One region of the Streptomyces sp. NPDC033177 genome, then DNA from elsewhere that is predicted to be linked to it. Evidence: riboswitches for the same ligand, from Rfam matches in the RefSeq annotation. Region 1 holds a riboswitch; each other region holds the start of a gene.
The links. Region 1 has a riboswitch for cobalamin ahead of ACZ5U5_RS12400 (energy-coupling factor ABC transporter permease). Riboswitches for the same ligand answer to the same signal wherever they lie in the genome.
Positions count from the first base shown of each region.

Region 2: it holds a riboswitch for cobalamin, as region 1 does, so the genes downstream of both, ACZ5U5_RS07170 (ABC transporter substrate-binding protein) here and ACZ5U5_RS12400 (energy-coupling factor ABC transporter permease) in region 1, are expected to answer to the same signal.
Region 3: it holds a riboswitch for cobalamin, as region 1 does, so the genes downstream of both, ACZ5U5_RS35530 (ribonucleoside-diphosphate reductase subunit alpha) here and ACZ5U5_RS12400 (energy-coupling factor ABC transporter permease) in region 1, are expected to answer to the same signal.

Region 1 is NZ_JBVIPS010000003.1:284,852-288,113, forward strand. Features, by position in the region: gene tsaD (tRNA (adenosine(37)-N6)-threonylcarbamoyltransferase complex transferase subunit TsaD) at 7-1,074, shown strand; partial or broken gene ACZ5U5_RS12395 (GNAT family N-acetyltransferase) at 1,071-1,708, shown strand; cobalamin riboswitch at 1,794-1,977, shown strand; gene ACZ5U5_RS12400 (energy-coupling factor ABC transporter permease) at 2,008-2,736, shown strand; gene ACZ5U5_RS12405 (energy-coupling factor ABC transporter substrate-binding protein) at 2,736-3,125, shown strand.
Region 2 is NZ_JBVIPS010000002.1:246,383-249,644, forward strand. Features, by position in the region: gene ACZ5U5_RS07160 (ABC transporter ATP-binding protein) at 1-20, opposite strand, end outside; gene ACZ5U5_RS07165 (FecCD family ABC transporter permease) at 17-1,048, opposite strand; gene ACZ5U5_RS07170 (ABC transporter substrate-binding protein) at 1,059-2,111, opposite strand; cobalamin riboswitch at 2,178-2,363, opposite strand; gene ACZ5U5_RS07175 (VOC family protein) at 2,371-2,835, opposite strand; gene ACZ5U5_RS07180 (AraC family transcriptional regulator) at 2,841-3,262, opposite strand, start outside.
Region 3 is NZ_JBVIPS010000012.1:179,949-183,210, forward strand. Features, by position in the region: gene ACZ5U5_RS35530 (ribonucleoside-diphosphate reductase subunit alpha) at 1-1,686, opposite strand, end outside; cobalamin riboswitch at 1,824-1,947, opposite strand; gene ACZ5U5_RS35535 (hypothetical protein) at 2,048-2,785, shown strand; gene mctP (monocarboxylate uptake permease MctP) at 2,852-3,262, opposite strand, start outside.

The DNA of each region.
Region 1 (3,262 bases):
ACGCCGGTGGCCGCGGGGCGCATTGTGCTGGGAATCGAGTCGTCGTGTGACGAGACCGGGGCGGGGATCGTCTCGGAGGGGCGGCTGCTCGCCCATGTGGTCGCGTCGAGCATGGACGAGCACGCCCGGTTCGGCGGTGTGGTCCCCGAGATCGCCGCCCGAGCGCATCTGCACTCCTTCACCCCGGTCGTCCGGCACGCCCTAGACCAGGCGGACCTGGAGCTGTCCGACATCGACGCGGTGGCCGTCACCACGGGCCCCGGCCTGGCGGGTGCGTTGCAGGTCGGCCTCGCGGGAGCGAAGACCCTGGCCCACGCGCTCGACGTCCCGTTGTACGGGGTGCACCACCTGGCCGGTCACGTCGCCGCCGACACGCTGGAGCACGGCCCGCTGCCCGAGCCCTGCGTGGTGCTCATCGTCTCCGGCGGGCACACGTCCCTGCTGCTCGTCCGGGACCTGGCCCGCGATCGGATCGTGCACCTGGGGGACACCCTGGACGACGCGGCCGGCGAGTGCTTCGACAAGGTCGCCCGGGTCTTCGGCCTGCCGTATCCGGGCGGCCCCGCCATCGACCGCGCGGCCCGGGACGGCGACCCGCGCGCGGTGGCCTTCCCCCGCCCGCTCACCGGGCCGAAGGACGCGCCGTACGCGTTCTCCTTCTCCGGCCTCAAGACCGCCGCCGCCCGATGGGCCGAAGGGCACGCAGGCCGTCAACTGCCGGTGGCCGACGGTGCGGCCTCGCTCCAGGAGGCCGTCGCGGACGTCCTGACCCGCAAGGCGCTCGCCGCCTGCCGGGATCACGGGGTCACGACCCTCGTCGTGGTCGGCGGGGTCGCCGCGAACTCGCGGGTGCGGTCGCTCGCGGAGGAGCGGTGCGCGGCAGCCGGCGTGCGACTGCGCGTTCCCCCGATGACCTTGTGCACCGACAACGGCGCGATGATCGCCGCCGTCGGCGACCTGCTCGTACGCGCCGGGGCCGAGCCCGCGCCCCTGGACGTGTCGATCGATCCGTCCGCCCCGCTGGAGTACGCGGCCCTGCAGCCGGGAGCGGACCCGGCGAAGACCGCCCGATGACGGCGGCCGTCCGCGTTCTGTGCGCTGAGCAACTGCTCGCGCACACCGACGCCTTGCGCACGGTCTACGGCGAAGCCTTCGGCCCGCCGCCCTGGCACGAGGACGAGGAGAGGGCGGCGCAGTTCCTGGTCCGGCTCGGCGACGACGTGCGGCGTCCCGGCTTCACCGCGGCGATCGCCCTGAAGGGGTCGGACATCGCCGGATTCACCACCGGGTGGACCACTCCCGCCCCCTTTCCCGCCGATCGCTGCTATCCGCAGGCGGCCGCCGGACTCGGGGCCGAGCGCGCCCTGATGTGGCTGAGCGGGGCGCGTGAGATAGACGAACTCGCCGTACGCCCCGGGGCGCAGGGGACCGGGATCGGGACGGCCCTGCTCGGGGCGGTGGCCGCGGGTGCCCCCGACGGCCGTGCCTGGCTGCTCACTTCGGTCCGGTCGGCGCAGGCCATGGCTTTCTACGATCGCCAGGGCTGGACCCAGCGACCCACCCCGCACCCGACGGCAAAGGCGTCGTCGTCTTCCTCGGGCCCCGCCACCCCGCCAGGACTCTCGCGGTGTCCTGCGGCACAGGAGGGGCGACCTCCCGGGGAGCAGGGCGTACGCCGGGCGCGCATGAGCCGTTGCACATGGGCTGACCAGGGGCGTACGCCCAGGTCGTGTGCGCTCGTGTGTGCCACAAGCGGTGCGGTCCCGCAAGTTGTCAGGTCACTCGATTCCGCACTAGGGTCACCACGCCTTGGTGCTCGGGAAATCGGTGTGATGCCGGTGCGGCCCTCGCCACTGTGATCGGGAAGTCCGGCTCCAGCCCTCGCGGCAGCCACTGGGTGCAACACGCGCCCGGGAAGGCGGAGTCCGGTCGGTACGACCCGTCAGCCAGGAGACCGGCCAAGGCGCGTTGTCCATCCACGAGGTGCTGGAGAGGGTCTGCTTAGCCATGCACATAGCCGAGGGTTTCCTCCCACCGGCGCACGCGATCGCCTGGGGCGTAGCGTCCGCGCCGTTCGTCGTCCACGGAGTCCGCTCCCTCACCCGTGAGGTCAAGGAACACCCGGAGAGCACCTTGCTCCTGGGTGCGTCCGGAGCGTTCACCTTTGTCCTTTCCGCGCTGAAGATCCCGTCCGTGACGGGCAGTTGCTCGCACCCGACGGGCACCGGGCTCGGCGCGATCCTGTTCCGGCCGCCGATCATGGCGGTGCTCGGCACCATCACGCTGCTGTTCCAGGCGCTGCTGCTCGCCCACGGCGGGCTCACCACGCTGGGTGCCAACGTGTTCTCCATGGCGATCGTCGGGCCATGGGCCGGATACGCCGTCTACCGGCTCCTGAAGCGGTACGACGTGCCGCTCATGGTGGCCGTGTTCTTCGGTGCGTTCGTCGCCGACCTGTCCACGTACTGCGTCACCAGCGTCCAGCTCGCCCTGGCGTTCCCGGACCCCAGCAGCGGATTCATCGGCGCCCTGGGCAAGTTCGGCGGCATCTTCGCCGTCACGCAGATCCCCCTCGCGGTCAGCGAGGGGCTGCTCACCGTCGTGGTGATGCGGCTGCTCGTGCAGTCGAGCAGGGGCGAGCTCACGCGGCTCGGCGTGCTGCTCCAAAGCAAGAAGCCGTCCGCGCAGGCAGACACCGGCAGCAAGACGGAGACCGAGACGGGGGCCAGCGCCTGATGAGCCGGAACGCGAAGATCAACACTCTGCTCCTCCTCATCGTCGCCGCGCTGGCGGTGCTGCCGCTGGCGCTCGGCCTCGGCGACGACGAGAAGGAGCCGTTCGCCGGGGCCGACGCCCAGGCCGAGACCGCGATCACCGAGATCAAGCCGGATTACGAGCCCTGGTTCTCGCCGCTGTACGAACCCCCCTCCGGGGAGATCGAGTCGGCGCTGTTCGCGCTGCAGGCGGCGCTCGGCGCGGGCGTCCTCGCGTACTACTTCGGTCTGCGCAAGGGGCGCCGTCAGGGCGCCGAGGCAGCGCGTACCGAGGCGGCGCGTACCGATGCAGCTACCGCGGAGCAAGCTGTCGACGAGGAGCACACCCGGTCCGGGGCCGGGCAGGTCTGACCCGGCGTGCTGCCCATTGACGCGGCGGCGCACAGCAGTCGCTGGCGCCGCCGCCACCCCGTGGACAAGGCCGTGTTTGTGGTTGGGATCGCCACCCTCTACCTCTCCCCCCCACCCCTAAAAGGGGGCGCCCCTGT
Region 2 (3,262 bases), on a different contig from region 1:
GAGTCGGTGTGCGGGCTCATGTCGTCTTCCTCGTGCGGTAGAGGACCAGGACGAACGCCGGGACGCCGATCAGGGACGTCACCACCCCCACGGGGACCTCCTGGGGGTCGAGGACCGTGCGCGCCAGCGTGTCCACCCACACCAGGAACACCGCGCCCGCGAGCGCCGTGACCGGGAGCAGGCGTGCGTGCCCGGAGCCGACCAGGGCGCGGGCCGCGTGCGGCAGGACCAGGCCCACGAACCCGATGGCTCCCGCGCTGCTGACCAGGGCCGCCGTCAGCAGGGCCGTCACGGAGAGCAGCAGCAGGCGGACCCGGGTCACGTGGACGCCGAGTGCCGCCGCCGCGTCCTGGCCGAACGCGAACGCGTCCAGGGTGCGGGCCTGCGTCAGGCAGACGGCGAGGGCCACGAGGAGCACCGCCGCGCACAGCGAGACGTCCGTCCAGCCCACCCCGCTCAACGAGCCGAGCAGCCAGAACAGGACACTCCGCGTCGTCTCCGCGTCGCCCGACGTCAGGATCACGAACGAGGTGAGCGAGGAGAAGAGCTGCATCGCCGCGACCCCGGAGAGCACCACCCGGTCGGCGCTCCCGCCCAGGCTGTGGCTGAGCAGCAGTACGAGCGCGAAGGAGACGACGGCTCCGACGAAGGCGCCCGCCGACACCGACACCGCTCCCCCGCCGACCCCCAGGACGACGATCGCGACCGCGCCCGTGGAGGCCCCCGAGGAGACGCCGAGCACGAAGGGGTCGGCGAGCGGGTTGCGCAGGAGGGACTGGAGGACGGTTCCGCAGACCGCGAGGCCAGCGCCGCAGACCGCCGCGAGGAGCGTGCGCGGCATGCGCAGGTTCCAGACGATGCCGTCCCGGATGGGCGTCAGCCTCGCCTCCCCCCAGCCGAGGTGCGCCGCGACCGCCGACCACACGTCGGGTACGGAGATGTCCGCGGGGCCGATGGTGACGGCCACCGCGACGGAGAAGGCGAGGGCGGCGAGGCCCGCCGTCCAGAGCAGGGCGGAACGTATGCCGCCCGTGGCGGCCTTCCTCACTTGTCGAGCCTCACTTGTCGAGGCCGAACTCGCGCAATGCGGCGGCGACTTGTTCGATGCCGTCCACCGTGCGGATCGTCGGGTTCATGGCCTGGCCGCTCAGCAGCACGTACCGCTTCTTCTTCACGGCGGTCAGGTTCTTGGTGACCGGGTTGGACTCCAGGAACTCGATCTTCTTCTTCGCGCTCTCGGCCGTCTGCGACTTGCGGGTGAGGTCGCCGATGACCAGGACGTCCGGGTCGCGGTCGGCCACCGTCTCCCAGTTGATCTGGGGCCACTCGTCGCGGGTGTCGTCGAAGACGTTCTGCACGCCGAGTTCGCGGGTGATGATGCCCGGCGCCCCGCAGCAGCCGGCGATGTAGGGCGCGTCGGAGTTGGCGAACCAGTAGAGGAGCGACGTGCCGGACGCCTTGGTGTCCTTGATGGTCTCCGTGGCTTTCGCCACCCGGCCCTTGAGGTCCGCGATCAGGCGTTCGCCGCGCTTCTCGACCCCGAACGCCTTGGCCAGGTCCCGCACTTCGCCGTAGACGGTGTCCATGGTGAGGGTCTTTACGCGGCTGCCGTCGCCGTCGCCGCTGTTGTCCTTGCCCGCGCAGTCGGAGGGCGAGACGTACGCGGGTACGCCGAGTTCGGCGAACTTGGCGCGGTCGGCGACGCCGCCCTTGCTGACCGTCGCCACGAAGGAGGCGGTGACGAAGTCCGGTTCCTTGGCGAGGACCTTCTCGAAGGAGGGGTAGCTGTCGGCGAGCCGGTCGACCTTGGCGTTGTCCTTCTCCAGGCCGTTGAGCACCGGGTCCGTCCAGGTTCCGGTGCCGGCCATGCGGTCCGCGAGGCCGAGGGAGAGCAGGATCTCCGTGGAGCCCTGGTCGAGGGAGACCGCTCGCTGCGGTGGCGCCTTGATCTCCGCCTTCTTGCCGCAGGAGGTGAGGGTCAGCGGGTAGCCGGCGGCCTTGTCGTCCGTGGTGGAGGTGGCCGTGGAGCCGCCTCCGCAGGAGGTCAGGGTGACGGCCAGGGCCGTGGCGAGAAGAACAGACGTACGTACACGACGGGCAATGGAGGACACGAGATCCCTTGAGTCTCACGGCTCATACGCGGAGCCTGGCCTGCTTCGTCACCTCCGCCGCCCGGTGTGCGGACGAAGGTGCCAGCAGGTCTTCGGACTCGGGGATCGGCCGGGCGGGGCGCCTTCCCAGGCGTCCGTGGACGCCCAGTGGCCGTGGCCCCGCCCGTTCCCCCTCACCGCTGCGCGTCAGTTCCGGATTCGCACCGGATTCCCTGGCCCTGGTGTGGGTTGACTGGCGTGCGCAAGCTATCACGCGAGGTCAGGACGGCTGCTGGGGCCTCGGTGCGCCGCGGTAGGTGCCGAAGGACCACTTGTTGCCCTCGGGGTCGGCGATCGCGAACTCCCGGCTGCCGTACGGCTGGTCCTCGATCTCGCGGATGATCTCGACGCCCGCGGCGCTGAGCCGCTGGTAAAGGTCGTCCACGCGGTCTGTGACTACGTACGCGCCGAAGGTGCCGGGCTTCAGGCACCAGTCCTGGGACTTCTCGTCGTACGAGCCGAGCATGATGGCGCCGCCCTCGGGCCAGTCGAGCTCGGCGTGCGCCACGCTGTCGCCGTCCTGGTAGACGGCGGTGCGCAGGAAGCCGACCGTGCCGACCAGGAAGTCGATCAGGGCGGGGGCGTCGTGCGCCTGGAGGGTCGGCCAGACGCTGGGAGCGCGGCCGCCGGATGCGGGAGCAGTAGCGGACTGTGGCTGCTGGTTCTGCTTCTCGGTCGTGTTCATGAGTCCTACTCTTCGCCCCCGCCATAGCTCCCGGCTTGGATATTCCGGCACTCTTCGGCCAGCCAGGCGGTGGGGCTCGCGCCGGTGTACTGCCGGAAGTCCCGCACCAGGTGGGAATGGTCGTAGTAACCGCAGTCTGCGGCGACACGGGCCAGGTCGGGGGCCGCGCCCGCCGCGACGGGGCGTACGACGGCGTTCCGTGCGCGCTGGAAGCGCATCAGGCGCCCTGCCTGCTTGGGGCTCAGGCCCGTCTCGGCGCGGAAGAGGGTGGTGAGGCGGCGTTCGCTGAGCGCGACGTGCCGGGAGAGCCCGCGCAGGGTGCCCACGCCCTGGTGCCGGGCCAGCCAGGCCCACGCCTCGCCGACCTCGGGCCGTACGGAGCCACCGGAGGTGTCCGTGGCCGCGCGTTGCCTCAAGTAGGCGGACA
Region 3 (3,262 bases), on a different contig from region 1:
CTCGGCGAGGTCGGCGGACGCCTCGTACGCGGCGAGCATGATGCGCTCGGCGATGCGCGTCGAGAGGGCACGCGCGGCGGGGGAGTCGAAGGGCAGCTTCAGCTGGAAGAAGACGTCTTGCAGGCCCATCGCGCCGAGGCCCACCGGACGCCAGCGGGCGTTGGACTTCCCGGCCTGCTCGGTCGGGTAGAAGTTGATGTCGACCACGCGGTCGAGGAAGGTGACGGCGGTACGGACGGTCTCGTCGAGCCGCTGCCAGTCGATGTCACCGGCGGCCGTGTCCACGAACGCGCCGAGGTTCACCGAGCCGAGGTTGCAGACGGCCGTCTCGCCGTCGTCCGTGACCTCCAGGATCTCCGTGCAGAGGTTGGAGGAGTGGACGGTGTGGCCGGGCTCCGCCGTCTGGTTGGCGGTGCGGTTGGCGGCGTCCTTGAACGTCATCCAGCCGTTGCCGGTCTGCGCCAGGGTGCGCATCATGCGGCCGTACAGCTCGCGGGCCGGGATGGTCTTGCGGGCGAGCCCGGCGGCCTCGGCCGTGCGGTAGGCGGCGTCGAACTCATCACCCCACAGGTCGACGAGCTCCGGGACATCAGCCGGGGAGAACAGCGACCAGTCCTGGTCGGCGGCGACCCGGCGCATGAACTCGTCCGGGATCCAGTGCGCGAGGTTGAGGTTGTGCGTGCGGCGCGCGTCCTCGCCGGTGTTGTCGCGCAGCTCCAGGAACTCCTCGATGTCGGAGTGCCACGTCTCCAGGTAGACCGCGGCGGCGCCCTTGCGACGGCCGCCCTGGTTCACGGCGGCGACGGAGGCGTCCAGGGTCTTCAGGAACGGCACGATGCCGTTGGAGTGCCCGTTCGTGCCGCGGATCAGCGAACCGCGGGCGCGGATGCGGGAGTACGAGAGGCCGATGCCGCCCGCGTGCTTGGAGAGGCGCGCGACCTGGTGGTAGCGGCCGTAGATGGAGTCCAGCTCGTCCAGCGGGGAGTCGAGGAGGTAGCAGGAGGACATCTGCGGGTGCCGGGTGCCGGAGTTGAAGAGCGTCGGCGATGACGGCAGGTAGTCCAGGCGGCTCATCAGGCGGTACAGGGCGGCGACTTCGTCCACCGAGCGCGCGGAGCCGTCCTCTGCGAGGCCGCTCGCGACGCGCAGCATGAAGTGCTGCGGGGTCTCGATGACGTGCCGGGTGATCGGGTGGCGCAGGAGATAGCGGCTGTGCAGGGTGCGCAGGCCGAAGTATCCGAAGCGGAAGTCGGCGCCGTCCGCCAGTGCCGCCTCCACGAGGCCGTCCAGACGCTCGGCGTGGTCGGTGACGAACGTGGCGGTGCGGTCCGCGATCAGGCCCTCGCGGTGCCCGATGGCGACCGAGTCGGAGAAGCTGCGCACGCCCTGCGACGCGGCCTCGTCACGGATGCTGAGGCTGAGGAGCCTGGCCGCCAGCTGCGAGTACGTCGGGTCCTCGGAGATGAGGCCGGCCGCGGCCTCGGTCGCCAGCTCCCGCAGCTCCGCCAGATCCGCCCTGGCCGAGCGGCCCCGCAGCGCGGCTGCGGCGACCCGGCCGGGGTCGGCGTCGGGGAGGTCGGCGGTGAGGTCGGTCAGGGTACGCAGCAGCGCGGTTCCTGGGCCGTCGGCGGTCTGCTGACCGTCGGTGGTCTGCGCTGACGCAGGTTCGGCTGGCGCGATGGTCACGGAGCACTCCCTCGCTCGGCTCGGAGCCTTGGGGAGGGGTGAGTGAACACACGGGGGCCGGCCCCTGGGCAGGGCTGCGCTCCGCGTCCACCAGCCCATTCCACGAGGCCCGGACGTCGTCGGCACCCGGACCGGTCGGAACGGGCACACTGTCGACAGGTCTTCGGACTTGCGAGCGCGACAAATGCGCACTCATACACCGTTGCGGGACAGTTCCGGACTTGCACCGGATTCCCCTGCGGCGACAGCGAGCACGAGCATACATCTTGTGCTGGCTCTGAGCGGCAGCCCCATATCTTGTGTCGGCACGTGTATCCCCTAGGGTGGCGGTCGAACTGATGGGCGTCCAGGGGGAGGTGCCGTGCGAGGGCGGGGAGCGGGCTGTGCCGCGGTGTTGCTGATGCTGCTCGCCGGGTGCGGGGACGCCGGCGAGGAGGCGAGGACGAAGCCTACGCGGACCCCGGGGCCGGCCGCGGCGGCCGGTGTCGACGGTGACGCGGATCCCCGCAAGGTCTTCACGGACGCCGAGCTGAAGGCCGCGCTGCTGCCCGCGAAGACGGTCGGTGCGCGGGCCGAGACGGTCAACGCCACCACGGGGTCGTTCAACCAGCACTACGGGGGCGGTGACTGGGGCACCTGCGAGCCCGGCAGGAAGGCCCGCGAAGAGCTGTTCGCCATGCGCGGGGCGAGCGCAGGCCACTCGATCCGCCCCTTCCCCGGGGCGATGGCCGACGAGGGGGACCCCTTCGTCTCCCAGAGCCTGGTCTCGATGCCGGCCGGGCAGGCGGGGCGCCACGTCGCGCTGCGCCGCGATCTTCACGAGGCATGCCCCCGGGTCACCGTCGACACCGACGCGGCCCCGGTGGTGGAGCAGCACACGGTGGAGGAGCTGCCGGACCTGGGCGACGAGGCGATCCTGGAGACCACGCGGACCGAGGGCGGCGACGACCACGGCGGTGAAACCCCGTACTACAAGGCCGAGGTGCGGGTCGGTGGGGTGCTCGTGCTGGTGGACGCGGGCCCCGACAAGGACCTGACGATCACCTCGGCGGCCCGGGCGGTGGAACGGGTCCGCACGGAGCTCTACACGGCCCCGTGAGGCCGTACGTGAGCGCGGGCCGCCGGAGGAATCCGACGACCCGCGCTCACCTGCGTACGAAGAACCTCAGTGCCCGCCCGGCGCTCCCGCCGTGGCCGGCGGCAGCTCCTCCACGACGCCGGGGTCGCCCGCGTCCGCCGTGTAGTCGCCGGGAGACGTCTCGTCGATCCCGTCAGGGGCCTTCATGGCGCGCAGGACGAAGGTCATGACCACGGTGACCACCACGTTCAGGACGAACGCCGTGAGGCCGATGTAGCCGATCTCGCCGATGCCGGGGATCTCGTCGGACGAGCCGCCGAAGTGCTTCTGCGTGGGCGAGGCGACACCGTACGCGGCAGCCGTGCCGTAGACCATGCCGACTGCCCAGCCCGCGAGCAGCGCCCAGCGGTGGAACCACCGCGTGAACAGGCCGCCGACGAGCGCGGGCATGGTCTGCAGGATCCAGATGCCGCCCAGGAGCTGGAAGTTGATCGCGAC